Regions from separate parts of the Pseudomonas sp. FW305-E2 genome, predicted to be linked through region 2. Evidence: predicted binding sites of a transcription regulator. Region 2 holds the regulator's gene; the other holds the start of a gene.

Region 1 (14,400 bases), on a different contig from region 2:
GGTACCGAAGAAGATGAGCAGGGCGGTGCCGAGAAACTCGGCCAGGCATTGGCTGGACAGTGTGGGTTGGCGCAGAGCAGTCGTCATGTATGACCTCGTTTTTTTTGTTGTGAGGCGCGTGGCGCTCGACAGCAAAACCCGGTGTCTATCCCCATTGACCCCGGGTGATGTAGGAAATGCACCTTATAAGTGCACCGCTTATTCAGAAACGAAAAAATATAGACAAGAAACGCTGATGTCAAAGGTCGAAAGTGAACGGTCAGTCACGATATGGTCGCTAGAATCAGCTGCTGATCCCTGTACTAGACGCGCGCGATTGCGGTGCGGTGGCTGGGATGTGGGAATTGTCCTAAAGTAGCCGCCGAGTCGTCCCTGACTGGAGCCCTTGCATGACCCCCGCCCTAGACCTGTTGAAGAAGCACCGTGCCGAGCATCGTGTGCACAGTTATGAACATGACCCGAAGTCGGCGTCGTATGGCCTGGAGGCGGCAGAAAAGCTCGGGCTCGACCCGCAACAGGTGTTCAAGACGTTGCTGGCAAGCAGCGAGAAAGGGGAATTGCTGGTAGCGGTTGTGCCGGTGGTGGGTACCCTGGACCTCAAGGCCCTGGCCCATGCTGCCGGGGTGAAGAAGTGCGAGATGGCCGACCCGGCGGCGGCGCAGCGGGCGACCGGTTACCTGGTGGGCGGCATCAGCCCGCTGGGGCAGAAGAAGCGCCTGCGTACCTTTATTGATGACTCGGCGCAGAATTTTGCAACTATCCATGTCAGCGCCGGCAGGCGTGGCCTGGAAGTGGAGTTGGCAGCGGCGGTGCTGGCGGAGTATACGCAGGGCACGTTTGCCGGGATCGGCAGAGGCTGAGATCCGGAGCCGCGCTGCAGCCCAATCGCGACACAAGGCCGCCCCACAGGAGTTCTCGATTTCCTGTGGGAGCGGCCTTGTGTCGCGATTGGGCCGCAGCGCGGCCCCAAGGGTCTGCAATCAGGTCGCGGAACTGTACCGACGCACGCCATTCTCCTGGCGCGGCAACTGCGCCGCTACGCTACCCGGCACCGGGAACAGCACCAGGTGATCGGCTTTCACCGCAATCCCCACATCTTCACCGACCTGAAGGTCGTTATGGCTAGGGAAGATCGCTTCCAGCTGGCTGCCAGTCGGCAGTTGCAGGCGGTACAGGGTCGATGCCCCCAGGAAGCTCTTGCCAACGATGTTCGCCTGTAGCCCGCTGCCCGGTGCATACACGATATCGTCGGGCCGCAGCAGTACATCCACCGAACTGCCCGGCGCCATGATGTAGGCGCGGTTACCGCGCAGCTCACCCACTTCGGTATTGACTGCCTCGTGGCTGCTCATTTGCCCACGGATGAAGTATCCCTGGCCGATGAAACTCGCCACGAATGGCGTCTGCGGTTCGTGGTAAAGGTTATAGGGCGTATCCCACTGTTCCAGGCGGCCTTCCTTGAAGACGCCAACCTGGTCGCTGACGGCAAAGGCTTCTTCCTGGTCATGGGTGACCAGAATGGCGCTGGTGCCGCGGCTTTTGAGAATATCGCGAACCTCATGGCTCAGGCGCCGGCGCAGCTCCACGTCGAGGTTGGAGAATGGCTCGTCAAGCAGCAACAGTTGCGGCTCGGGCGCCAGCGCCCGGGCCAGGGCGACACGTTGCTGCTGGCCGCCAGACAGCTCATGCGGGTAACGCCCGCCCAGCCCGCCGAGTTTGACCAGCTCCAGCATCTCTTCGATGACGGCGGCCTGGCGTGGGTGTTTGGCGATACCAAAGGCAATGTTCTGCGCCACGGTCAGGTGCGGGAACAGCGCGTAGTCCTGAAATACCATGCCGATGCGGCGCTTTTCCGGAGCCAGGGTGAAGCCCGCCCGGGAAATGACCTCACCGGCCAGGTGGATTTCACCTTCGTGCACCGGCTCGAAACCGGCGATGGCGCGCAGGGTGGTGGTCTTGCCACAACCGGATGAACCCAGCAGGCAACCGATGTCGCCTGCGTTCAGGTGCAGGTTGAGGTTCTGGACGATGCGCTGGTCGCCATAGCCGCAGGCGAGGTTGCGCAGGTTGAGCAGTAGGGGTTGACTCATGCGTGGTGGTAAGCCGGTTCTACAAGGAATTCGAGAAGCGCCTTCTGTGCATGCAGGCGGTTTTCAGCCTCGTCCCAGGCGACCGAACGTGGGTCGTCGAGCAGGTCCTGGCTGATTTCCTCGCCACGGTGGGCGGGCAGGCAGTGCATGAAGAGGACATCGGGTGCAGCCAGGTCGAGCAGTTCGCGGGTGACCTGGTAAGGCGCGAAATGCGCCAGGCGCCGTGCAGTTTCCTCCTCCTGACCCATGGAAGTCCAGACATCGGTGACCACCAGGTGTGCATCACGCACAGCTTCCTTGGCATCCCGGATGATCTGCACGCGGTCACCGCCCAGTGCCATGAAGCGTTGATCCGGCTCATAGCCTTCGGGGCAGGCGATGCGCAGCTGGAAATCGAACTGCCTGGCGGCTTCGATATAGGAGTTGCACATGTTGAAGCCATCGCCGATCCAGGTCACGGTCTTGCCCTGAATCGAGCCGCGGTGTTCAACGAAGGTCTGCATGTCGGCCAGCAGTTGGCACGGGTGCGATTCGTCGGACAGGCCGTTGATCACTGGCACACGCGACTTGGCGGCGAACTCGGTCAGGGTGCTGTGGGCGTGGGTACGGATCATCACCACATCAACCATGCTCGACAGCACGATGGCGCTGTCACCAATCGGCTCGCCGCGGCCCAGCTGGGTGTCGCGGGGCGACAGGAAGATGGCCTGGCCGCCGAGCTGGATCATGCCGGCCTCGAACGACACACGGGTACGGGTCGAGGACTTTTCGAAGATCATGCCCAGCACACGGTTCTTCAGCGGTTCGAACAGCACGCCTCGCTTGCGCAGGTCCTTCAGCTCGATGCCGCGGCGGATCACCCCGAGCAATTCGTCGGTGGTGAAGTCCAGCAGGGAGAGAAAGTGCCTAGCGCTCATGAGTGACTACCTTATCTGCAACGGTATGCAGGTCGACCGTATGGTTTTTTTGACAACGGGGGTGACCTGCGGCGTAAGCCGCACGGGGCGGACGAAATAGGGAAAGGCGCAATACTATAAGTAAATGTCGCCTGAAGCCAAGGGGGGAAAAGCGGGGGTGATCGCAAAGGGTATTGCAAAGGGTGTCTTTACCCGTTGGCCCGTGCTGTTCTTTATTTGCTACAGACGGTTGTACACGGCTTGCTGGCAATTTGGCAAATGGCTGTCGTAAATCGTGCGCCTGATGTCGGTGGATTCACGCGGCGAAGCGCACTGGCCGCAGGGCGGGGGCGGGCGCATAGTCACTGTTCGACAACAACAAGGCAGAGGCGGCCATGACCAAGACCCTGCATCACCGTGCCTGTCACCTGTGCGAAGCGATCTGCGGGCTCAACATCGAAGTCAGCCATGAGGAAGACGGGCGGGCCCTGATCAGCTCGATCAAGGGCGACCCCATGGACCCGTTCAGCCGTGGCCATGTCTGCCCCAAGGCCGTGGCGTTGCAGGACATTCAGAACGACCCGGATCGCCTGCGCCAGCCCCATAAGCGGGTCGGCGAGCATTGGCAGGCCATTGGCTGGGATGAGGCTTTCGCACTGGCAGCCGAAAAATTGTGGGCGGTCCAGCAAGCCCATGGGCGCAATGCCGTGGCGGTCTACCAAGGCAACCCGAGCGTGCACAATTACGGCTTGATGACCCACAGCAACTACTTTCTGGGCCTGCTCAAGACCCGTAACCGTTTCTCAGCCACTTCAGTGGACCAGTTGCCCCAACACCTGGTCAGCCACTTGATGTATGGGCATGGGCTGCTGCTGCCGATTCCGGACATCGACCACACGGGGTTCATGCTGATTCTTGGCGGCAACCCGCTGGCCTCCAATGGCAGCATCATGACTGTTCCGGACGTGGAGAAGCGCCTGAAGGCCCTGCGGGCGCGTGGTGGGCGCCTGGTGGTGGTTGACCCGCGGCGTAGCGAAACGGCGGCAATGGCTGACAGCCATTTGTTCATACGCCCCGGTGGTGATGCAGCCCTGTTGTGCGGCTTGCTCAACACATTGTTCGAAGAAGGCCTGGCACGGGGCTCGCACTTGCCGGTCAACGGCCTGCAGCAGGTGCGCGAGGCCATTGCGCCGTTCAGTGCCGAGGCCGTGAGCGCCCAATGTGGTATTGCTGCAGCGGATATTCGCCAGCTGGCACGCGACTTCGCTGCTGCCGGGCAGGCCGTGTGCTACGGCCGCATGGGCGTCTCGACCCAAGCATTCGGTACCCTTTGCCACTGGCTGGTGCAACTTGTGAACCTGGTGACCGGCAACCTCGACCGCACAGGCGGCGCATTGTGCACGGAGCCTGCCGTCGACCTGGTGGCAACCACCTCGGGCGGCCATTTCAACGCCTGGCAGAGCCGTGTGTCGGGTTTGCCCGAGTACGGCGGCGAGCTGCCGGTGGCTGCCCTGGCCGAGGAAATGCAAACACCGGGCGAAGGGCAGGTGCGCGCCCTGGTGACCGTTGCCGGTAACCCTGTGTTGTCCACGCCTAACGGCCGCCAGCTGGATACGGCGCTGGAGGGTCTGGAGTTCATGCTCAGTATCGATCTCTACATCAACGAAACCACCCGTCATGCCGACTTGATCCTGCCCTCCACCTCAGCGCTGGAGAACGACCATTACGACAGCACCTTCAACTTGCTGGCAGTGCGCAATGTTACGCGCTTCAACCGGGCGATCCTGGCCAAGCCGGAGGGGGCACTGCATGACTGGGAGATCTTCGTCGGCCTGGCCCAGGCGTTTGCCAAGCGTGCCGAGTTGGCGTTGAAGCCGACCTGGTCGCCTGCGCAGATGATTGATCAAGCCCTGCGCAAAGGGCGCTATGGTGAAGCAACGCCTTGGCAGCTCTCCCTGGCAACACTGGACGATCACCCGCACGGGCTTGACCTGGGGCCGTTACGCAGCAACCTCGCTGGGCGCTTGGCGACCGCCAGCAAGGCTGTCGAAGCAGCCCCTCAGGTCTTGCTGGACGACTTGCACCGCCTGGCGCGAATGACGCCCCCAGTGCCGGGCGAGCTGCTGCTGATTGGGCGCCGTCATGTGCGCAGCAACAACTCGTGGATGCACAACTTCCATCGCCTGGTGAAAGGCAAGCCACGGCATCAGTTGTTGATGCACCCGCAAGATTTACAGCAGCGGCAACTGCAGGATGGCCAGCGCGTGCGCATCCGTTCGCGTACTGGCTCACTGGAGGTCGAGGTGCAGGCCTGCGAGGACATGATGCCCGGTGTGGTCAGCTTGCCCCATGGTTATGGTCATGGTCGTCAGGGCGTGCACCTGCAGATCGCCCAGGCGCAACCCGGCGTGAGTGCCAATGACCTGACCGATGAGCGCTTTCGGGACCAGGTTTCCGGGAACGCTGCGCTCAATGGCGTACCCGTGCAGGTCGAGGCCGCTTGAGGAACGGCAAGGCCGAGCACGGCGCTCGGCTTTCCGATACAATGCGACACCGTGCCGACGACTGTGTCGGATAGTTCAGCCGAGGTGCTACATGGATATCATCGAAACGATCAAAGAGCAGATTGCCAACAACACCATTCTGCTTTACATGAAAGGCTCGCCGAATGCCCCGCAGTGCGGCTTCTCTGCGCGTGCATCGCAGGCCGTGATGGGTTGTGGCGAAAAGTTCGCCTACGTCGACATCCTGCAGAACCCGGAAATCCGCGCCAACCTGCCAAAATACGCCAACTGGCCGACCTTCCCGCAACTGTGGGTAGCCGGTGAGCTGGTTGGCGGCAGCGACATCATGCTGGAAATGTTCGAGAAGGGTGAGCTGCAAACCCTGATCAAGGAAGCGGCTGCCAAGGCCAAGGCTTCTGAAGCCTGATCTTCCGGCAAACATAAAAAAACCCGCGATCAGCGGGTTTTTTTATGGGGCGAATAGTTACTCTTCGCCCATCTGCGATTGCAGGTAGTTCTCGATACCGATCTTGTCGATCAGCCCCAGTTGGGTTTCCAGCCAGTCGATGTGTTCTTCCTCGGACTCGAGAATATCTTCGAGCACGTCACGTGAGCCGAAGTCGCCAGCGGTTTCACAATGAGCGATGGCGGCCTTCAGGTCGACCAGGCCTTGCTGTTCAATCTTCAGGTCACACTCGAGCATTTCCTTGGTGTGCTCGCCGATCAGCAGTTTGCCCAGGTCCTGAACGTTAGGAATACCTTCGAGGAACAAAATACGCTTGATCAGTTTGTCAGCGTGCTTCATTTCATCGATGGATTCTTTGTACTCGTGCTTGCCGAGTTTGTTCAGCCCCCAATCTTCGTACATGCGTGCGTGCAGGAAGTACTGGTTGATCGCGACCAGCTCGTTTCCGAGGATCTTGTTGAGATGCTGGATGACGCTTACGTCGCCTTTCATGTCGGGTTCCTGCCCTGTAGAAGTGTGTCACTCCACTGAAGTTTGAGCCCGATACTTAGGTGTGTCAAACCTAAGTTCTTGAATACTAAGTGAAAATTAATAGGAATAAGAATGTTTGTGAACCGCGTTGCAACGCTAACTTGTTGAATTTCGGGCATAAAAAAACCGGACATCAGGTCCGGTTCTTGAAATTCTGCGTTCAGGCAGCGGTAAATTCGACGGGATAGGGCAAGGCCGCCTGGCTGACCTGAAGCTCGGTCAGGGTCTCGCGGACCACCTGCTTGGCCACGCAAGCGCATTTCCCACACTGGCTGGCGACATTGGTGGCGGCGCGCACTTCCTTGTAACTGCAGCATCCTTCATAGATCGCATCGCGGATCTGTCCGTCGGTAACGCCGACACAAAGACACACATACATAAGGGCTGACCATCGCTGGTTGGGTCGATGGGTTGGAGCTTAATGTTAATGAGAATGCTTGTCAAAGATCTTTCTGAGGGTGCTGTGCTTGAGCGACCGGTGGTCGCTTTGTCGACGGAGTCGGCCTGTCATGAGAAGCCGTGTATGATGGTCGGCCTTTGTTGGATGTCGGGCAAGCCCGTCTGGCCCGGCAAACGGTTTTTCACCCTCATCAGGAGATTACAATGAGCGTACTCGTTGGTAAGAAAGCCCCCGATTTCACCGTTCCGGCCGTGCTGGGCAATGGCGAGATCGTCGATAGCTTCAACCTGGCCTCGGCCATCAAGGGCAAGTACGGCCTGGTGTTCTTCTACCCGCTGGACTTCACCTTCGTCTGCCCGTCCGAGCTGATCGCCCTGGACAACCGCATCCCTGACTTCCAGGCGCGCAACGTGGAAGTGATCGGCGTGTCGATCGACTCGCACTTCACCCACAACGCCTGGCGTAACACCCCGGTCAACAATGGCGGCATCGGTCAGGTGAAGTACACCCTGGCTGCCGACATGACCCACGAAATCTGCAAAGCCTACGACGTTGAGTCCGAAGGCGGCGTGGCCTTCCGTGGTGCCTTCCTGATCGATACCAACGGTGTTGTCCGTTCGCAGATCGTCAACGACCTGCCACTGGGCCGTAACATGGACGAGCTGCTGCGCCTGGTTGACGCTCTGCAGTTCCACGAAGAGCACGGCGAAGTGTGCCCTGCCAACTGGAAAAAAGGCGACAAGGGCATGAACGCTTCGCCTGAAGGCGTTGCTGCCTACCTGAGCGAGAACGCTGGCAAGCTGTAATTGCTGCGTGCATGAAAAAACCGGCCTTCGTGGCCGGTTTTTTTATGCCTTCCTGTGCCGGCCTCTTCGCGGGCGCGCCCGCTCCCACCGATTTTCTGCATGCCTGAAGGCAAAGGTGAACCTGTGGGAGCGGGCGTGCCCGCGAATGCCTTTGGCAGATCAATCGTTGAAATCGCGCCAGCCGCCCATTTCTTTCCAGCGGTTGACGATGCCGCAGAACAGCTCAGCCGTTTTCTCGGTGTCATAACGTGCCGAGTGCGCCTCACGCCCGTCGAAATCGATGTCAGCGCTCTGGCAGGCTCGTGCCAGCACGGTCTGGCCATACGCCAGGCCCGCCAGGGTGGCGGTGTCGAAGCTGGAGAACGGGTGGAACGGGTTGCGCTTCAGGTCATTGCGCGCCACTGCTGCATTGAGGAAACCCAGGTCGAAGCTGCTGTTGTGGCCGACCAGAATTGCCCGCTTGCAGCCGTTGGCCTTGAGTGCCTTGCGCACGCCACGGAAGATGTCGGTCATCGCGCTTTCCTCGCTGACCGCCATGCGCAGCGGGTGGTCCAGCTTGATCCCGGTGAACTCAAGTGCGGCCGGCTCGATGTTGGCGCCCTCGAACGGCTCCACGCGGTGGAAGTAGGTGTGTTCGGGGAACAGGAAGCCTTTCTCGTCCATGCCGATGGTGACGGCGGCAATTTCCAGCAATGCATCGGTAGCGCTGTTGAAACCACCGGTTTCAACATCCACCACGACCGGCAGATAGCCGCGGAAGCGCTCGGCCATCGGGTGGCGAGGACCGCTGCTGCCTTGGGTGTCCAGGTCGTCTTCGTAAAGGTCTTCGCTCACGCGTTTTTCTCCAGCAGGCGCCAGCGCAGTTTTTCGCCAGCGCGCAGCGGGACTACGGTTTGCTCGCCAAATGGCAGGCTTTCCGGAGCGGTCCATTCTTCGCGGACCAGGGTAATGGTGTCGGTGTTCGCCGGCAGGCCATAGAAGGCCGGGCCGTGCAGGCTGGCGAAGCCTTCCAGCTTGTCCAGCGCGTTACGCTGCTCGAACGCTTCGGCGTACATCTCGATGGCCGCATAGGCGGTGTAGCAACCCGCGCAACCGCAGGCTGCTTCCTTGGCGTGACGGGCATGAGGTGCCGAGTCGGTGCCGAGGAAGAACTTCGGATTGCCGCTGGTGGCTGCGTCCAGCAAGGCCACCTGGTGGGTGTTGCGCTTGAGGATCGGCAGGCAGTAGAAGTGCGGGCGAATGCCGCCGACCAGCATGTGGTTGCGGTTGTACAGCAGGTGCTGGGCGGTGATGGTCGCACCCACGTTGGCCGGGGCCTCGGTGACGAACTGCGCGGCATCGCTGGTGGTGATGTGTTCGAACACCACTTTCAGCGTCGGGAAGCGCTCGACCACACGGCGCATGTGCTCGTCGATGAAGCGCTTCTCGCGGTCGAACACGTCGATCTCGCTGCGGGTCACTTCGCCATGGACCAGCAGCGGCATGCCCACTTCCGCCATTGCCTCTATGGCCGGGAAGATGTTGTCGATGCTGGTCACGCCGGAATCGGAGTTGGTGGTGGCGCCGGCCGGGTACAACTTGGCGGCGTACACGAAACCGCTGGCCTTGGCCGCGCGGATGTCCTCGGGGCTGATGTTGTCGGTGAGGTACAGCACCATCAGCGGCTCGAAGCGGCTGCCGGCCGGGCGGGCAGCCAGAATGCGCTCACGGTAGGCGCCGGCCTCGTTGGCAGTGCGCACCGGCGGCACGAGGTTGGGCATGATGATGGCACGGGCGAAGGTACGCGCCACGTCGCCAACGGTGTGGGGCAGGACGGCACCATCGCGCAGATGGATGTGCCAGTCGTCGGGGCGCAGGAGGGTCAGGCGATCGGACATTGGGGATTCCAGGCGGGTCGAACTCAAGCCCCAATCCTACCGGAAAACCCCGGGGCGAGCACGGCTATCAAGTTTTCCGGACAGCGTCCGATAGCCTGCAGGTAAGCCGCCAGAATTTGTGGAGCCGCCCGTGCGCCAGCGTTACCTAGCCCTGTTGACCCTGTTCGCCAGCCTGCCGGCCGGCGCACTGACTTTCCAGACGCGCATGGAAAATATTGCCTGGAAGGTCGAGGGTGACCAGTTCGAGTGCCGTCTGAGCCAGCCGATCGAAGGTTTCGGCAGCGGTACGTTCGTGCGTCGGGCAGGCGAGCAGCCGGTGTTCCAGCTGTGGTCGGACAGCAACGTACTGGGTGCAGGCACCGCCAGCCTGCTGGCCGCGGCAGCGCCGTGGCAACCAGGGCGTGGCGATATCAACCTGGGCAATGTGCGTATGGCCCGCAGTGGTGTGCTGTTCAGCTCCTCCCAAGGGCAGGCCAGCCGGCTGATCAACGGCTTGCTCGACGGGCGTAGCACCGTCGTGCGCAACTACACCGGTGAGGCGGGCAGGCCGATGGAGGTGCGAGTGCTGCCGGTCAGCTTCGCCAAAGCCTACAATGACTATCAGGTCTGTGCTGGCAAACTGTTGCCGATGAACTACGACCAGGTGCGCCAGACCCAGGTGGGTTTCCCCGGGGGCGGTATCGAGCTGGATGCAGCAGCCAAGGCGCGGCTGGACGTGATCCTCGATTACATGAAAGCCGACCCGACGGTGAATCATGTCGAGCTCAACGGCCACTCCGACAACAGTGGCAACCGCCTTACCAACCGCGACCTGTCGCGCCGTCGGGCATTGGCCGTTGCCGATTACTTCAAGGCTAACGGTGTGCCGGAGGAGCAGATCACTGTGCGCTTCCATGGCGAACGTTATCCGCTCGCGAAGAACAACAGTGCGTCGAATCGGGCGCGTAATCGGCGGGTGAATATCGAGCTGGATCGGGTGGCGGTGGTTGAGAAACCGGTGGAAAAGCCGGTTGAGCAAGCGGCGCCGGCTGTTGCACCTGCCTCGGGCGTCCCGGGGGCGAAGGCGCCCTGAGATCTGGTCGGTGCATGTCATGGGCTCGCATCAAGGCCGCCATGGGTTCGTCATAACATTTTCAGCGCCTGTGAGATCGAGCGCCGCGCGGGCGGCGCTTGGTCTCACAGGCGCAGAATGTGTCGAGGCGGACACCTGGCGGCGCTCGGTCTCACAGGCGCAGAATGTGTCGAGGCGGACACCTGGCGGCGCTTGGTCTCACAGGCGCAGAATGTATCGAGGCGGACACCTGGCGGCGCTCGGTCTCACAGGCGCTGAACTCCTCCAGGCATGCACGCTGCGGTTCGACGCCCCTCCATGGTCCTCATGCCTCATGCCTCATGCCACATCCCGCAACCGACCGCCCGTCGCCCCTACGAAAGTTCTTGTCGCTTTGTCGTCAGAAGCTGTCGCCCCACTGTAAATTTATCCGCAACGCCGGTAGAATCGGTCCCTTTCCGTACAACCCCGTGGAGTGATGGCATGGCGGACGTAAAAAAGGTCGTACTGGCGTATTCCGGCGGCCTTGATACTTCGGTGATTCTCAAGTGGCTGCAGGATACCTACAACTGCGAAGTGGTGACCTTCACCGCTGACCTGGGGCAGGGCGAAGAGGTCGAACCGGCCCGTGCCAAGGCCCAGGCAATGGGCGTTAAAGAGATCTACATCGACGACCTGCGCGAAGAATTCGTGCGTGATTTCGTGTTCCCGATGTTCCGCGCCAACACCGTCTACGAAGGCGAGTACCTGCTGGGTACTTCCATCGCCCGTCCGCTGATCGCCAAGCGTCTGATCGAAATCGCCAACGAAACCGGCGCTGACGCCATTTCCCATGGCGCCACCGGCAAGGGTAACGACCAGGTGCGCTTCGAGCTGGGTGCCTATGCCCTGAAGCCAGGCGTCAAGGTCATCGCCCCATGGCGTGAGTGGGACCTGCTGTCCCGCGAAAAGCTGATGGACTACGCCGAGAAGCACGGCATCCCGATCGAGCGCCACGGCAAGAAGAAGTCGCCGTACTCGATGGACGCCAACCTGCTGCACATCTCCTACGAGGGCGGTGTCCTGGAAGATACCTGGACCGAGCACGAAGAAGACATGTGGCGCTGGAGTGTCTCGCCTGAGAACGCCCCGGACCAGGCTACCTACATCGAGCTGACCTACCGCAATGGTGACATCGTTGCCATCGACGGCGTCGAGAAATCCCCGGCCACCGTCCTGGCAGACCTGAACCGTATCGGTGGTGCCAACGGCATCGGCCGTCTGGACATCGTCGAAAACCGTTACGTCGGCATGAAGTCGCGCGGTTGCTACGAAACGCCTGGCGGTACCATCATGCTCAAGGCACACCGTGCCATCGAGTCGATCACCCTGGACCGCGAAGTCGCTCACCTGAAAGATGAGCTGATGCCAAAGTATGCCAGCCTGATCTACACCGGCTACTGGTGGAGCCCGGAGCGTCTGATGCTGCAGCAGATGATCGATGCTTCGCAGGTCAACGTGAACGGTGTGGTGCGCCTGAAACTGTACAAGGGCAATGTGACCGTGGTTGGCCGCAAGTCGGACGATTCGCTGTTCGATGCCAACATCGCCACCTTTGAAGAAGATGGTGGTGCCTACAACCAGGCAGATGCTGCTGGCTTCATCAAGCTCAATGCACTGCGTATGCGCATTGCCGCCAACAAGGGCCGTTCGCTGCTCTGATTGCTGGTGTGTGCGAAAACCCCGGCTCAGTCCGGGGTTTTTTTATGCCCGCGCAAAGGCGGGTCGTTCAACTTCGATGGCTCACATCATCGCCCTCAAGTGCGCTGATCGAAAGCTGCGCACATTGACGTCTCTCCAGATTGCAAAAGCGCCAGACTCGCGTTGGCTCGGGCGGTTGGGCAAGTGCGTGCAAGAGTTGCTGCTCCATCATGCGATAGGCGTCGGGGCCGGAGAACATGAACGTGACAGGCTCGCCCTGTACCGCCTCACGGGCATCATTGGAAATCGCGGGTGTGGCCACACTGTTCAGTGCTGGCGTGTTGGGCTGTGCTGTGCTGTCGGGTAGCGGGTTGTAGAACGACTTGTAATTGAAGTTGAGCGTCAGAAAGAACAGTGCCGTCAGAAAGAATGGAAAGCCTACCAGGAACCAGGTGTAGAGCTTTTGGCTGGACTCGCCGAGAAATGGCAGTGTGGCAAGGGCGGAGGCTTCGATGATCCCCGCGAAGATGGCAATGATCGTCAGCGGGGCGACAGGTTGTGCTTGGGTCATATGGGCCGTCTCCAGCGGTTTTGTCCATCTTTACCTTACCGCTGTACTCAACTAAAGGCTGGATTGTTTCCCGGGGGAGGAATGATCGTCAGAGAACCCTCTTGTATGGCTTTTTCAACGTGTTTGAATCGGAAGTTTTCCTCTGCTGAAGATCAGTATTCAACTGGTACGTTTATGACTGCGGGTGGTACCGTTTCTTTCGGTAATAAGTAATTTGTTTGTTACAACCATAGTCATTATGTGTAGGAAGTTTCTGTAAGTTCTGTAGGCTTTTTCTGTCCATCGCTTTCGCTGGTAAATCGCCGCGCCAGCAAGCGTCCTGTCGGTTATCGTGGCGTGCCAAAGCAACAACACTGTATGGATATCGCATGAATAAAGTGCTTATCGTGGATGATCATCCGGTCATACGCCTGGCCGTACGCATGCTGATGGAGCGGCATGGGTATGACGTTGTGGCGGAGACTGACAATGGGGTAGCTGCGCTGCAGCTGACGCGGCAACACCTGCCGGATATTGTGGTGCTGGATATCGGTATCCCGAAGCTGGATGGCCTGGAGGTGATTGCCCGCATGGCGACATTCAGCCCGGGTAGCAAGGTACTGGTGCTGACGTCGCAGGCCCCCGGCAACTTTTCGATGCGCTGCATGCAGGCAGGGGCGGCGGGTTACGTGTGCAAGCAGCAGGAGCTTACCGAACTGCTCAGCGCTATCAAGGCTGTGTTGTCGGGTTACAGCTACTTCCCCAACCAGGCCTTGCATGCGTCACGTGGCAGGGGGGCGGGCAGCGAGACGGATATGGTGAATCGCCTGTCTGCGCGAGAAATGACGGTGCTGCAACAACTGGCGCGAGGGCGTTCGAACAAGGAGATTGCCGACAGCATGTACCTCAGTAACAAGACGGTCAGTACCTACAAGTCACGGCTGCTGCTCAAGCTCAATGCACGGTCATTGGTTGACCTGATCGAGCTGGCGCAACGGCAAGGTCTGAACTGATCGCCAAGCCTTGAAGCCTCCAGCCAGGAGGCTTTGCCAAGGCTATCGGTCCTTGACTACGGGACCCGCACTACAGGTCGTAATCGAAATCGGCCAACTGCTTTTGCAGGCGCCGTTCTTCCAGCATGTTGTCGATGGTGCGGCGTTTGCTCAGGTTGGTTTTTGCTGTTTCAACCTGTGGCTCCGCGTCATCGTCTGCGGCAACAAAATCATCATCGATCGACAGGTCGTCTTTATCGGTACTCATGAGTCGCTCCAAGCCAAGGGGCCATTGGCCGTCCTTATAACCAGAAAGCAGACGCTGGTAAAAAAGATTTTTTCAATCGACGTGAGTGGTTTTTGGCAATCGGCTCAATCGTCGGAGGTTTTGTGCTTGTACTCGCACAAATCTTCGATCCTGCAGCTGCCGCACCTTGGCTTGCGCGCCTGGCATACGTAGCGCCCGTGCAGGATCAGCCAGTGGTGGGCGTCGAGCAGGTAGTCCTTGGGTACAAACTTGACCAGTTTCTTTTCCACTTCCAGCACCGTTTTGCCTG
Region 2 (14,400 bases):
GTTGGAAAGCTTCTTGCAAAGCCACGCCCAGGCGCCCCCTGGGCGTCAAAGTTTTGCATCAAGAGGACTCGCGGTGGATCGCACTCAGTTAATCAGCAACGCCCGCAACAACCTGGCCGGGCTCGGCCGGGGCAACCTGGGGGTGCCGCTGTTGCTGCTGGTGATGTTGGCAATGATGATGTTGCCGATACCGCCGTTCCTGCTCGACGTGTTCTTCACCTTCAACATCGCCCTGTCGATCGTTGTGCTGCTGGTCTGTGTATACGCCCTGCGCCCCCTCGACTTCGCCGCGTTCCCGACCATCCTGCTGGTGGCCACGTTGTTGCGCCTGGCCCTGAACGTCGCGTCCACCCGTGTGGTCATGCTGCATGGCCAGGAGGGCCATGGCGCTGCCGGTAAAGTGATCCAGGCCTTCGGTGAGGTGGTGATCGGCGGTAACTACGTGGTCGGTGCCGTGGTGTTCGCCATCCTCATGATCATCAACTTCGTGGTGGTGACCAAGGGTGCCGGGCGTATCTCGGAAGTGAGTGCGCGTTTCACCCTCGACGCCATGCCCGGCAAGCAGATGGCCATCGACGCCGACCTCAATGCCGGCCTGATCGACCAGGCTCAGGCCAAGCACCGCCGTGCCGAGGTGGCGCAGGAGGCCGAGTTCTACGGTTCGATGGACGGTGCCAGCAAGTTCGTGCGCGGCGACGCCATCGCCGGCTTGCTGATCCTGTTCATCAACCTGATCGGTGGCATGCTCATCGGCATGCTGCAGCACAATATGTCGTTCAGCGAGGCCGGCAAGGTCTACGCCCTGCTGACCATTGGTGACGGTTTGGTGGCGCAATTGCCATCACTGCTGCTGTCCACCGCCGCCGCGATCATGGTCACCCGTGCTTCAGGCTCTGAAGACATGGGCAAGCTGATCAATCGGCAGATGTTCGATTCGCCCAAGGCGCTGGCGGTGTCGGCGGGGCTGATGATCGTCATGGGCCTGGTGCCGGGCATGCCGCACATTGCCTTCCTCAGCCTCGGCCTGATGGCGGCCGGCGGCGCCTACCTGGTGTGGAAGAAGCAGCAACAGGCCAAGGTCAAAGCCCAGCAAGAGGCGCAGCGTCAGCAGGACCTGCTGCCCTCGCCACAGCGTGCGCTGGAAACCAAGGAGCTGGGTTGGGACGACGTCACTCCCATCGACATGATCGGCCTGGAGGTCGGCTATCGGCTGATCCCGCTGGTCGATCGCAACCAGGGCGGCCAGTTGCTGGCGCGGATCAAGGGCGTGCGCAAGAAGCTGTCGCAGGACCTGGGCTTCCTGATGCCCACCGTGCACATTCGTGACAACCTCGACCTGCAACCCAGCGCCTATCGCCTGACCTTGATGGGGGTGATTCTGGCCGAGGCGGAGATCTACCCGGACCGCGAACTGGCGATCAACCCTGGGCAGGTGTTTGGCACCCTCAACGGTATTGCCGCGCGCGACCCTGCGTTTGGCCTGGAAGCGGTGTGGATCGACGTCGGCCAGCGCTCACAGGCGCAGTCGCTGGGTTACACCGTGGTCGATGCCAGCACCGTGGTGGCCACCCACCTCAACCAGATCCTGCAGAAACATTGCCACGAGCTGATCGGCCACGAAGAGGTTCAGCAACTGCTGCAGGTGCTTGCCAAGGCATCGCCTAAACTTGCAGAAGAGCTGGTGCCGGGTGTCATTTCCTTGTCGGGGCTGCTCAAGGTGCTGCAAGCCCTGTTGTCGGAACAGGTGCCAGTGCGCGATATTCGCAGTATTGCCGAGGCCATCGCGAACAACGCCGGCAAGAGTCAAGATACCGCCGCACTGGTGGCGGCGGTGCGCGTCGGATTGTGTCGCGCCATCGTGCAAAGCATTGTCGGCGTTGAGTCGGAGCTGCCAGTGATTACCCTGGAGCCAAGGTTGGAACAGATTTTGCTGAATAGTCTGCAAAGGGCCGGGCAAGGTCAGGAAGACGGTGTTCTTCTGGAACCTAGCATGGCCGAGAAGCTGCAACGTTCGCTGATCGAGGCGGCCCAGCGCCAGGAAATGCAGGGTCAGCCGGCCATCCTGCTGGTCGCCGGCCCGATCCGCGCCATGTTGTCGCGTTTCGGTCGCCTGGCTGTACCGAATTTGCATGTTCTGGCGTATCAGGAAATACCTGACAACAAGCAAGTCACCATCGTTGCCACCGTGGGCCCTAACGGCTGAGGTAGGGGATAATGCAAGTTAAGCGATTTTTCGCCGCCGATATGCGTCAGGCCATGAAACTGGTCCGTGACGAGCTGGGCGCCGATGCCGCAATCATTGGCAACCGCCGCATTGCCGGTGGTGTCGAGCTGACGGCCGCGCTGGACTACAAGCTGTCCGCCCTGGCCCCGCGTGTGCCCAACGCCGAGCTGGAAGAAGAGCTGCGCAAGACCCACACGCGCATTGCCACTGCCCAGGCCGAGCTGGACCAGCGTCAGGACAGCAGCGACAACAACCGCCAATTGTTCGCCGGGCAATCTTTGACCGCTGCCGAACCGTTGATCGAGCCGCACGTCGATGCCCCTGAGGCCGCTGCCGTACCGGCTGCTGCGCCGGTTGACCCGCGCCTGTTCGATGCCATGCGCTCGGAGCTGTCGGGCCTGCGCGAGCTGCTGGAAGTGCAACTCGGTTCGCTGGCCTGGAATCAGCTGCAGGGCAGCAAGCCGCAGCAGGCCAACCTTTGGCGCCGCCTGCAGCGCATCGGCCTGTCCGGGCCGATCGCCCGCGAGCTGCTGGACCTGACCGCCGAGATCGAGGAACCGCGCCAGGCTTGGCGCATGCTGCTGGCTCACTTGGCGCGGATGATCGAAGTACCTGAAATCGAGCCGATCGAAGAGGGCGGGGTGATCGCCATGGTCGGCCCGGCGGGTATGGGCAAGACCACCACCCTGGCCAAGCTGGCCGCGCGCTACGTGCTCAAGTACGGCGCGCAGAACCTGGCGCTGGTGAGCATGGACAGCTTCCGTATCGGCGCCCAGGAGCAGCTCAAGACCCTGGGCCGCATCCTCAACGTGCCGGTGACTTACGTCGACCCGGGCCAGTCGCTGGCAGCAGCGCTGGAGCCACTGCTGCGCAAGCGCGTGGTGCTGATCGATACTGCCGGCCTGCAAGCCAGCGACCCTGCGCTGCGCATGCAGCTGGAAACCTTGGCCGGGCGTGGCATTGCCGCGAAGAACTACCTGGTGCTGGCCACCACCAGCCAGAAGCAGGTGCTGACCGCCGCCTACCACAGCTACAAGCGCTGTGGCCTGGCCGGCTGCATCCTGACCAAACTCGATGAAACGGCAAGCCTTGGCGATGTGTTGAGCCTTGCCATCAGTCATGAACTGCCAGTGGCCTATCTTACCGATGGCCCACGCATTCCTGACGACCTGCACCTGCCAAGGGGCCACCAGTTGGTCACGCGGGCGGTGAATGTGCAGCAGCAGGACGAGCCCAGCGAAGAGGCCATGGCCGACATGTTCGCTGATCTCTATCACAACCCACGGCGAGCGGGTTGACCATGAAGCGTGTGCAAAGTCGCTATGCCAAGGGGCACGCAGAATTGCCCTACGTGTGGCCTGAGTCCCAGCGAGACAAGGTAAAGAACAGACATGGGTAGCATGCATCCCGTACAGGTGATCGCCGTGACCGGTGGCAAAGGTGGCGTCGGCAAGACTAACGTTTCAGTGAACTTGTCCCTGGCGCTGGCCGAGCTTGGCCGCAGGGTCATGCTGCTGGACGCCGACCTGGGCCTGGCCAATGTCGACGTGTTGCTGGGCCTTACCCCCAAACGTACCCTCGCCGATGTGATTGAAGGGCGTTGCGAGCTGCGTGACGTGATGCTGCAGGGCCCCGGCGGTGTGCGCATCGTACCGGCAGCCTCGGGTACCCAGAGCATGGTGCATCTGGCCCCGGCCCAGCATGCCGGGCTGATCCAGGCGTTCAGCGAAATCGGCGACAACCTCGATGTGTTGGTGATCGATACCGCTGCGGGTATCGGTGACTCGGTGGTCAGCTTCGTTCGCGCCGCCCAGGAAGTGCTGCTGGTGGTGTGTGATGAACCTACCTCGATTACCGACGCCTACGCGTTGATCAAGCTGCTCAATCGCGACTATGGCATGAACCGTTTCCGTGTGTTGGCCAACATGGCGCAGAGCCCGCAGGAAGGGCGCAACCTGTTTGCCAAGCTGACCAAGGTCACCGACCGCTTCCTTGACGTTGCCCTGCAGTACGTGGGTGCCGTGCCGTACGACGAGTGCGTGCGCAAGGCGGTGCAGAAGCAGCGTGCCGTCTACGAAGCCTTCCCTCGCTCCAAGTGCGCGCTGGCCTTCAAGGCGATTGCCCAGAAGGTCGACAGCTGGCCGCTGCCGGCCAATCCGCGCGGCCATCTGGAGTTCTTTGTCGAGCGCTTGGTGCAACCCACCAGCGCGGGACCCGTACTATGAACGCCAGTGGCTTCAAGATGTACAGCCGGGCGGCGAAGGACGCCCAGTACGAGCTGATCGAACGCTACGCCCCGCTGGTCAAGCGCATCGCGTACCACCTGTTGGCGCGGTTGCCGGCCAATGTGCAAGTCGAGGACCTGATCCAGGCCGGCATGATCGGCCTGCTGGAAGTGGCCAACAAATACGACGCCAGCAAGGGCGCCAGCTTTGAGACCTACGCCGGCATCCGCATCCGCGGGGCCATGCTGGACGAAGTGCGCAAAGGCGATTGGGCACCGCGTTCGGTACACCGCAACACCCGTATGGTCAGTGATGCCATGCGTGCAGTTGAGGCCAGAACAGGCCGTGACGCTAAAGATCATGAAGTTGCTGCCGAACTCCAATTGAGTCTCGATGATTACTACGGGATCTTGAACGATACCCTGGGCAGCCGCCTGTTCAGCTTTGACGACCTGTTGCAGGACGGCGAGCACGAAGGGCTGCATGAGGATGGCGCCAGTGGCCAGGTCGAACCTGCGCGCGGCCTGGAGGAGGAGCGCTTCCAGGCTGCCCTGACCGAGGCTATCGCCAACCTGCCGGAGCGTGAGCGCCTGGTGCTGGCGCTGTACTACGACGAAGAGCTGAACCTCAAGGAAATCGGTGAGGTGCTGGGTGTCAGCGAGTCGCGGGTCAGCCAGTTGCACAGCCAATGTGCCGCGCGCCTGCGCAGCCGCCTGGGGGAATGGCGGGTGCGTTGAGCCCACTGTCGTTGCAGTCGTTTTCCACGTTGTACCGAATTGAATGAGTGCGTGCTCGGTAGGCCGAGCGCGTTTGAGACTGCTTGGAGGTCTAATTGGACAAGAACATGAAAATCCTCATCGTTGACGACTTTTCGACGATGCGGCGGATCATCAAGAACCTGTTGCGTGACCTGGGTTTCACCAACACCGACGAAGCCGATGACGGCACCACGGCGTTGCCGATGCTGGAAAACGGTCACTACGACTTCCTGGTGACCGACTGGAACATGCCGGGCATGTCCGGCATCGACCTGCTGCGTAAAGTGCGTGCCAGCGACAAGCTGAAAAGCATGCCGGTCTTGATGGTGACCGCTGAAGCCAAGCGCGACCAGATCATTGAAGCGGCACAGGCCGGCGTCAATGGTTACGTGGTCAAACCGTTCACCGCTCAGGTGCTCAAAGAGAAGATCGAGAAGATCTTCGAACGCGTCAACGGCTGAGTCACGTCAGGGGGGCGCGTCATGGATTCATCACAAACGTCTTTGGGCGAGTTCGAGTCGACCCTGAAGAAGCATGCCCAGGAGTTGGTCGAAAGCCTGGAGCGGGGCCGTTTCGGCGAGGCGGTGCAGTTGATTCACGAACTGAACCAGACCCGCGACCGCGGCCTGTACCAGGAAGTCGGCAAGCTGACTCGCGAGCTGCACAGTGCCATCGTCAGTTTCCAGATCGACCCCACCATGCCGCAGGCAGAAGAGGTGTCGCAAATTACCGACGCCACCGAGCGCCTGTCGTATGTGGTCAAGCTGACCGAGGGCGCGGCCAACCGCACCATGGACCTGGTCGAGGAAAGCACACCGGTGCTCAATGAGCTGGCCAGCGAGGCCAAGGCCCTGAGCACCGACTGGCAGCGCTTTATGCGCCGCGAAGTGGCTGCGCCGGAATTCCGTGATCTGGTCAAGCGCGTCGACAGTTTCCTGACGCACAGCGCCGAGGGTAACCGCAAGGTTTCCGGGCACCTCAATGACATTTTGCTGGCCCAGGACTATCAGGACCTGACCGGCCAGGTGATCAAGCGCGTCACCGCACTGGTGACCGAGGTGGAAAGCAACCTGCTCAAGCTGGTGCTGATGGCCAGCCAGGTCGACCGCTTTGCCGGTATAAAACATGACCACGATCAATTGCGTGCAGAAAAAGATCGAGAAAAACATCCGACTCGGGGTGAAGGTCCGCAGATTCATGCCGATAAGCGTGAAGACGTCGTGTCCGGTCAGGACGATGTCGATGATCTGCTGTCCAGCCTTGGTTTTTAAGGAGCACGTTTGATGAGCTTCGGCGCCGATGAAGAAATCCTCCAGGATTTCCTGGTAGAAGCCGGCGAAATACTTGAGCAATTGTCCGAGCAACTGGTCGAGCTGGAAAGCCGACCTGACGATGCCGACCTGCTCAATGCGATCTTTCGCGGTTTCCACACTGTAAAAGGGGGCGCCGGCTTCCTCCAGCTGAACGAGCTGGTGGAGTGCTGCCATATCGCCGAGAACGTGTTCGACGTCCTGCGCAAAGGTGAGCGCCGGGTCGATGCGGAACTGATGGATGTGGTGCTCGAGGCACTGGATACGGTCAACAGCATGTTTGGCCAGGTGCGCGAGCGTGCCGAAGTGACACCGGCCACCCCTGCACTGCTGGCAGCGTTGTCGCGCCTGGCCGAACCTGGCGCAGCCGAAACTGTTGCAGCGCCTGCACCGGCACCGGTTGCCGACGTGTCGGTTGCCGCGCCGGCCGAGGCCGAGGAGCAACACCAGGACATCACTGACAGCGAATTCGAGCAGTTGCTCGATTCGCTCGATGCGGTCAAGGCGCAAGCGGCGGCCGACGAGCAGATGCAGGGCGAGACTGTCAGCGGTGCGGGTGATGAAATCACCGACGCCGAGTTCGAATCACTGCTCGACCAGTTGCACGGCAAGGGCCAGTTCAATGCCGAGGTTGCCGCGCCGCCGGTGGCCGTCAGCAGCGAAGCGGTCAGTGATGAGATCACCGACGCCGAATTCGAATCGCTGCTCGACCAGCTGCATGGCAAGGGCACCTTCCAGGCTGGCGCCTTGCCAGCCGCCCAGGCACCAGCGCCTGCCGCACCCGACAACAGTGCCGCCAGCGATGAAATCAGCGAGCACGAGTTCGAAGCCCTGCTGGACCAGTTGCACGGCAAGGGCAAGTTCGGTGGCGATGTTGCCGCTGTAGAGGCCCCGGCTGCTGTCCAGGCGCAAGCGCCGGCTGCCGCCAAGGCCGAAAGCCCGCCGGTGGCCAAGCCCGCTGCCGCGCCAGCGCCTTCGCCGGCCAGCAAACCTGCCGCGGCGCCTCGCGCGCCGGCCCCGGCCGCCGAAAAGCATGCCGCCAGCGAAGCGGAAACCACGGTACGCGTCGATACCGCGCGCCTGGACGAGATCATGAACATGGTCGGCGAACTGGTGCTGGTGCGTAACCGCCTGGTGCGCCTGGGCCTGAACAGCGGCGACGAGGCCATGTCCAAGGCCGTGTCCAACCTTGACGTGGTCACCGCCGACCTGCAGACCGCGGTGATGAAAACCCGTATGCAGCCGATCAAGAAAGTCTTCGGCCGCTTCCCGCGCCTGGTCCGCGACCTGGCGCGCCAGTTGAAGAAAGAGATCAATCTGGAGCTGGTCGGCGAAGAGACCGACCTTGACAAGAACCTCGTAGAAGCCTTGGCCGACCCGCTGGTGCACTTGGTGCGCAATGCGGTCGACCACGGTATCGAGATGCCCGAGGAGCGTGAAACGTCTGGCAAGGCACGTACCGGCCGCGTAGTGCTGTCGGCCGAACAGGAAGGCGACCACATCCTGCTGTCGATCTCGGACGACGGCAAGGGCATGGACCCGAACATCCTGCGCGCCAAGGCCGTGGAAAAGGGCCTGATGGACAAGGACGCCGCCGAGCGCCTGAGCGAGTCGGACTGCTACAACCTGATCTTCGCCCCTGGCTTCTCGACCAAGACCGAGATTTCCGATGTGTCCGGGCGTGGCGTGGGCATGGACGTGGTGAAAACCAAGATCTCCCAGCTCAACGGCTCGATCAACATTTTCTCGGCCAAGGGCCAAGGCTCCAAAATCGTCATCAAGGTGCCGCTGACCCTGGCGATCATGCCCACCCTGATGGTGATGTTGGGCAACCAGGCGTTCGCCTTCCCGCTGGTCAACGTCAACGAGATCTTCCACCTCGACCTGTCGCGCACCAACGTGGTGGACGGCCAGGAAGTGGTGATCGTGCGCGACAAGGCGCTGCCGCTGTTCTACCTCAAGCGCTGGCTGGTCCAGGGCCAGGTGCACGAAGAGCAGCACGAGGGCCACGTGGTCATTCTGTCGGTCGGCACCCAGCGCATCGGTTTTGTCGTTGACCAACTGGTGGGCCAGGAAGAAGTGGTCATCAAGCCGCTGGGCAAGATGCTGCAAGGCACCCCGGGCATGTCCGGGGCCACCATTACCGGCGACGGTCGCATCGCGTTGATTCTCGACGTCCCGAGCATGCTCAAGCGTTACGCCGCGCGGCGTATTTGATTTCGGTGGCGCGCCCTGGCGGGTTGCGCCGCCTAATGGAGTGTTTATGGCAGTCAAGGTCCTGGTGGTGGATGATTCTGGTTTCTTCCGCCGCCGTGTCTCGGAAATCCTCTCGGCGGATCCAACGATCCAGGTAGTGGGTACCGCGACCAACGGCAAGGAAGCAATCGACCAGGCGCTGGCGCTCAAGCCCGATGTGATCACCATGGACTACGAAATGCCCATGATGGATGGCATTACCGCCGTGCGGCACATCATGCAGCGCTGCCCGACGCCCGTATTGATGTTCTCGTCGCTGACCCATGAAGGCGCCCGCGTCACCCTTGACGCGCTGGATGCCGGCGCAGTGGACTACCTGCCGAAAAACTTCGAGGACATCTCGCGCAACCCTGACAAGGTCAAGCAGTTGCTGTGCGAGAAGGTGCACACCATTTCGCGCAGCAACCGCAGGATCGGCAGCTATGCCAGAACGGCGCCGGTCGCCACTCCAGCGCCGGCCAGCACCTTCGCCAGCCAGGCGCAGACGCGCCCGGCAGCGCCTGCCCGTGCAGCGGCCCCGACACCGGCGGCCTCGCAGTCGCCGGCACCCAAGCGCAAACCCTACAAACTGGTGGCCATCGGTACCTCCACGGGGGGGCCGGTGGCGCTGCAGCGGGTACTGACCCAGCTGCCGGCCAATTTCCCGGCGCCGATCGTGTTGATCCAGCACATGCCGGCGGCGTTCACCAAAGCGTTTGCCGAACGCCTGGACAAGCTGTGCCGCATCAGCGTCAAGGAAGCCGAAGACGGCGACATGCTGCGCCCGGGCCTGGCCCTGCTGGCCCCCGGTGGCAAGCAGATGATGATCGATGGCCGTGGCACGGTGAAGATCCTGCCCGGCGACGAGCGCCTGAACTACAAACCGTGCGTGGACATCACCTTCGGGTCGGCGGCCAAGTCGTACGGCGACAAGGTGTTGTCGGTGGTGCTCACCGGCATGGGCGCCGATGGCCGCGAGGGCGCGCGCCTGCTCAAGCAGGGGGGCAGCACGGTGTGGGCCCAGGATGAAGCCAGCTGCGTGATTTATGGCATGCCCATGGCCATCGTCAAGGCCAACCTGGCGGATGCCGTGTACAGCCTTGACGAAATCGGCAAGCACCTGGTGGAGGCGTGCATCTGATGGACGTCCTTAGCCTGATCGGTCTGATCCTGGCTTTCGTTGCCATCGTCGGTGGCAACTTCCTTGAAGGCGGTCATGTCGGTGCTCTGGTCAATGGCCCGGCGGCTCTGATCGTGCTGGGAGGCACCCTGGCGGCGGCGTTGTTGCAGTCGCCGCTGTCGTCGTTCAAGCGTGCCTTGCAGATTTTGCGTTGGATCCTGTTTCCACCGCGGGTCGATCTGGCGGGCGGCATCGACCGAGTGGTGAACTGGAGCCTGACCGCTCGCAAAGAAGGCCTGCTGGGCCTGGAAGGGGTAGCGGACAGCGAGCCCGACCCCTATGCGCGCAAGGGCCTGCAACTGCTGGTGGATGGCGCCGAGCCGGAAGCAATCCGCAGCATCCTTGAGGTCGACTTCCTTACCCAGGAAGGCCGTGACATCCAGGCAGCCAAGGTATTCGAAAGCATGGGCGGCTATGCGCCGACCATCGGCATCATCGGGGCGGTCATGGGCCTTATCCATGTGATGGGCAATCTGGCCGACCCGTCGCAACTGGGCAATGGCATTGCCGTGGCCTTTGTCGCCACCATTTACGGTGTGGCCAGTGCCAACCTTGTGCTATTGCCGGTCGCCAGCAAGCTCAAGGCCATCGTCATGCGCCAGTCGCGCTACCGTGAAATGCTGCTCGAAGGCCTGCTGTCGATTGCCGAAGGTGAAAACCCGCGCTCGATCGAGCTGAAGCTGCAAGGCTTCATGGAGTAACCCATGCGTCGCCGTCGTCATACCGAGGAACACGAAAACCACGAGCGCTGGCTGGTGTCGTACGCCGACTTCATCACGTTGCTGTTCGCCTTCTTCGTGGTGATGTATTCCATTTCCTCGATCAACGAGGGTAAGTACAAGGTTATTTCCCAGGCCTTGCTTGGGGTATTCAACGACCCCGAGCGCAGCATGAAGCCGATCCCGATTGGCGATGAGCAGCCGCTGAGCGTGCGCCCGGCCGAACCGCTGGTCAAAGACAGCGAGCAGACCGAAGCGGGCCTGGCGGCGACCAATGTCGACCCGTTGAAAACCATCAGCGATGACGTGCGCGATGCCTTCGGCGACCTGATCAACAGCGACCAGATGACCGTGCGCGGCAACGAGCTGTGGATCGAGATCGAGCTCAACTCGTCGCTGCTGTTTGGCAGTGGTGACGCGATGCCCAGTGACAAGGCGTTTGCGATCATCGAGAAGGTGGCCAACATCCTCAAGCCGTTCGCCAACCCGGTGCACGTCGAAGGCTTCACCGACAACCTGCCGATCCGCACCGCTCAGTACCCCACCAACTGGGAGTTGTCCTCGGCGCGCGCGGCCAGCATCGTGCGCCTGCTGGCCATGGAGGGCGTCAACCCGGCACGCATGGCTTCGGTGGGCTACGGCGAGTACCAGCCGGTGGCCAGCAACGATACCGCCGAAGGGCGCGCACGCAACCGCCGGGTGGTGCTGGTGATTTCCCGTAATCTGGAAGTGCGCCGCAGCCTGACAGGCTCGGGCAGCGCCAATGCCACACCGGATGCCGCATTGCGCCGGGCTGGCACACAAAGTGCACCGGCAATACAAGCAACGGTAGCGAGGCCGTGATACGTCAATTCCCCGTCGCTGATACGAACACGATTTTGAATGTGCCGCCGCCCCCTGTGGGAGCGGGCATGCCCGCGAAGCCAGCGACTCGGTGAATGGCACCGGCTACGCCGGTGTTCGCGGGCTTGCCCGCTCCCCCAGAGGAGAGTGCGAGCTTTGAAGTTTTGCGCATGACGGTTGTTTCTACAGTGTCCCTGCCAAATCAATAGATAGAGTTTGCTTGATGAGAGTCTGGGCAGTAGCCAATCAAAAAGGTGGTGTCGGCAAGACCACCACTACCATTGCCCTGGCCGGCCTGCTGGCCGAGGCCGGCAAGCGCGTGGTCGTCGTCGACCTCGACCCGCACGGCTCGATGACCAGCTACTTCGGGCACAACCCGGATGCCCTGGAACACAGCTGCTACGACCTGTTCCTGCACAAGGGCACGGTGCCCGAAGGCTTGCCCGGGCAACTGCTGCTGCCCACCAGCGATGAGCGCATTTCGCTGCTGCCGTCGAGTACCGCCCTGGCGGTGCTGGAGCGCCAGTCGCCAGGGCAGAATGGCCTGGGCCTGGTAATCGCCAAGAGTCTGGCGCAGCTGTGGCAGGATTTCGACTATGCCCTGATCGACAGCCCACCCTTGCTGGGGGTGCTGATGGTCAATGCCCTGGCCGCCAGCCAGCAGCTTGTGATCCCGGTACAAACCGAGTTCCTCGCCGTGAAGGGCCTGGAGCGCATGGTCGGCACCTTGGCCATGGTCAACCGTTCGCGCAAGCAGGCGCTGCCGTACCAGATCGTACCGACCCTGTTCGACCGTCGTACCCAGGCGTCGCTTGGCACCCTCAAGTTGCTGCGTGACACCTACGGGCAGCATGTGTGGCAGGGCTACATCCCGGTGGATACGCGCCTGCGTGATGCCAGTCGCAAGGGCGTCACGCCTTCGCAGTTCGACAGCAAGAGCCGTGGGTTGATCGCCTACCGGGCGCTGCTCAAGCACCTGCTCACCTACAAGACCGCAGTGCAGGTGGCCTGATGACTCAAACCCGGCAAACCAGCACCCGGCCCCAGATGGCCCTGCAATCGTACCTGGACGGCCTGCTGCAGGAGGCCACCGAGGCCGAAGACCTGAGCGAGCAGCCGGCAGTGGCGGATGAGTTCGCCGAGGCGATGCGCGAGGAGCAGGCACGCGATGCCCGTCAGCCAGCCCGGCCTGAGCCCGCCGAAGCCGCCGCCGCCAGCTTTGCCCCGCGGCCGTTCGCCGAACCCCGTCTGGCGGTACTGCCCAGCGTGATGCCGGTGGAAGCCCCGGTGGTGACGGTGGTCGATCAGGAGGTCGTGGCCGAAGCCAGCATCCCGGTACTGGTCGAAGAACAAACCGTGGAACCGGCTGTGCCGCTGGTCGATGTGCATCTGCCGGCACCCAACCTGCCCGTACCCCCGGCCACTGTCGACGGTCGTCCGGTGTGGGCGGCCGAGCCGTTCGAATGCCTGCTGTTCGACGTTGCCGGCCTGACCCTGGCGGTGCCGTTGGTGTGCCTGGGCTCGATCTACACCCTGGCTGGCCAGGAGCTGACGCCACTGTTCGGCCAGCCCGACTGGTTCCTCGGCATCCTGACCTGCCAGGCCGGCAACCTGAAGGTGCTGGACACTGCGCGTTGGGTAATGCCCGACCGCTACCGCGATGATTTTCGCCAGGGCCTGCAATACGTGATTTCGGTACAGGGCTACGAATGGGGGCTGGCGGTGCATCAGGTCAGCCGCTCGCTGCGCCTGGACCCGTCGGAGATCAAGTGGCGCAGCCAGCGTGGCCAGCGCCCCTGGCTGGCCGGCACCGTAATCGAACACATGTGCGCACTGCTCGACGTCGCCGCACTGGCCGAGCTGATCGCCAGCGGTGCGGTCAAGCAGATGCACGCCAAACAGAAATGACACAGAACATACCGCCAACGGCGGATTTTGAGGGTAGGGGAATGAAAAAGTCGTCTGCACAAGGTTCCGAAGATCCGATCCTGCAGTGGGTTACCTTCCGTCTGGACAACGAGTCCTACGGCATCAATGTGATGCAGGTGCAGGAAGTCCTGCGCTACACCGAGATTGCCCCGGTGCCGGGTGCGCCGAGCTACGTGCTGGGCATCATCAACTTGCGCGGTAACGTGGTGACGGTGATCGACACGCGTCAGCGTTTTGGCCTGATGCCTACCGAAGTGACCGACAACACCCGTATCGTCATCATCGAAGCCGACAAGCAAGTGGTCGGCATTCTGGTCGACAGCGTGGCCGAAGTGGTTTACTTGCGCCAGTCCGAAATCGAGACTGCGCCGAACGTGGGTAACGAAGAGTCGGCCAAGTTCATTCAGGGCGTGTGCAACAAGAATGGCGAACTGCTGATCCTGGTCGAACTGGACAAGATGATGACCGAGGAAGAGTGGTCCGAGCTGGAGAACATCTGAGTTGATCCTAGAGGTTGCTGTCATCTTCCTGGCGCTGGCCTGGGCGCTGAGCCTGTGGTTTTTCCTCAACTACAGCAAGCGCCAGCGCGAGCTGGCTGCGCAGCAGGCCGAGGGCGATGCGCTGCGTGACCAGCGCATCAAGGACTTGGCCAAGCGTCTGGATGACTACCAGAACGGCACGGTGCGCATGGGGGAGGCCATCCATGAGCTGCGTGCGACGGTGGCTACCCTGCCAGACCGGCTGGAGCGCCTGGAGCAGCGCGACCCCAGCAACGTTACCTTTAGCCAGGCGGCCAAGCTGGTGGGGATGGGGGCGAGTATCGATGAGTTGACCCAGAGCTGCGGCCTGACCCAGGCCGAGGCGGAGTTGATGAGCAAGGTGTATCGGGCTCCTTGACGGGGGTACCCTCGGCAGCAGGTGCGTCGCCTGGGAAATCGAGCGCCGCCCATGCGTCGCTCGATTTGAAAGGTGTCGCC

Evidence for each region. The regulator FliA, encoded in region 2, starts transcription of late flagellar genes. The targets are predictions, from matches to a motif close to CTAAAGTTTNNNNNNNNNNNGCCGNTAA.
Region 1: AC3WLP_RS15200 (flagellar protein MotY) is a predicted target of FliA. The motif match lies at 9,637-9,664, and genes of this name have one in related genera.

What each region holds. Positions count from the first base shown of each region.
Region 1 covers NZ_JBYSYE010000018.1:6,619-21,018, reverse strand. Annotated here, with positions in the region: gene AC3WLP_RS15255 (MIP/aquaporin family protein) at 1-87, opposite strand, end outside; gene ybaK (Cys-tRNA(Pro) deacylase) at 390-860, shown strand; gene AC3WLP_RS15245 (ABC transporter ATP-binding protein) at 981-2,090, opposite strand; gene argF (ornithine carbamoyltransferase) at 2,087-3,007, opposite strand; gene AC3WLP_RS15235 (molybdopterin-dependent oxidoreductase) at 3,382-5,490, shown strand; gene grxD (Grx4 family monothiol glutaredoxin) at 5,582-5,917, shown strand; gene bfr (bacterioferritin) at 5,975-6,448, opposite strand; gene AC3WLP_RS15220 (bacterioferritin-associated ferredoxin) at 6,648-6,866, opposite strand; gene AC3WLP_RS15215 (peroxiredoxin) at 7,091-7,693, shown strand; gene rnt (ribonuclease T) at 7,853-8,464, opposite strand; gene pyrC (dihydroorotase) at 8,524-9,570, opposite strand; gene AC3WLP_RS15200 (flagellar protein MotY) at 9,701-10,642, shown strand; gene AC3WLP_RS15195 (argininosuccinate synthase) at 11,105-12,322, shown strand; gene AC3WLP_RS15190 (hypothetical protein) at 12,390-12,872, opposite strand; gene AC3WLP_RS15185 (response regulator transcription factor) at 13,241-13,864, shown strand; gene AC3WLP_RS15180 (PA3496 family putative envelope integrity protein) at 13,935-14,111, opposite strand; gene nth (endonuclease III) at 14,216-14,400, opposite strand, start outside.
Region 2 covers NZ_JBYSYE010000010.1:110,854-125,253, forward strand. Annotated here, with positions in the region: gene flhA (flagellar biosynthesis protein FlhA) at 74-2,203, shown strand; gene flhF (flagellar biosynthesis GTPase FlhF) at 2,215-3,522, shown strand; gene fleN (flagellar synthesis regulator FleN) at 3,616-4,449, shown strand; gene fliA (RNA polymerase sigma factor FliA) at 4,446-5,186, shown strand; gene AC3WLP_RS11570 (chemotaxis response regulator CheY) at 5,294-5,668, shown strand; gene AC3WLP_RS11575 (protein phosphatase CheZ) at 5,690-6,478, shown strand; gene AC3WLP_RS11580 (chemotaxis protein CheA) at 6,491-8,734, shown strand; gene AC3WLP_RS11585 (protein-glutamate methylesterase/protein-glutamine glutaminase) at 8,781-9,893, shown strand; gene AC3WLP_RS11590 (flagellar motor protein) at 9,893-10,633, shown strand; gene motD (flagellar motor protein MotD) at 10,637-11,494, shown strand; gene AC3WLP_RS11600 (ParA family protein) at 11,718-12,506, shown strand; gene AC3WLP_RS11605 (CheW domain-containing protein) at 12,506-13,402, shown strand; gene AC3WLP_RS11610 (chemotaxis protein CheW) at 13,444-13,923, shown strand; gene AC3WLP_RS11615 (DUF2802 domain-containing protein) at 13,925-14,320, shown strand.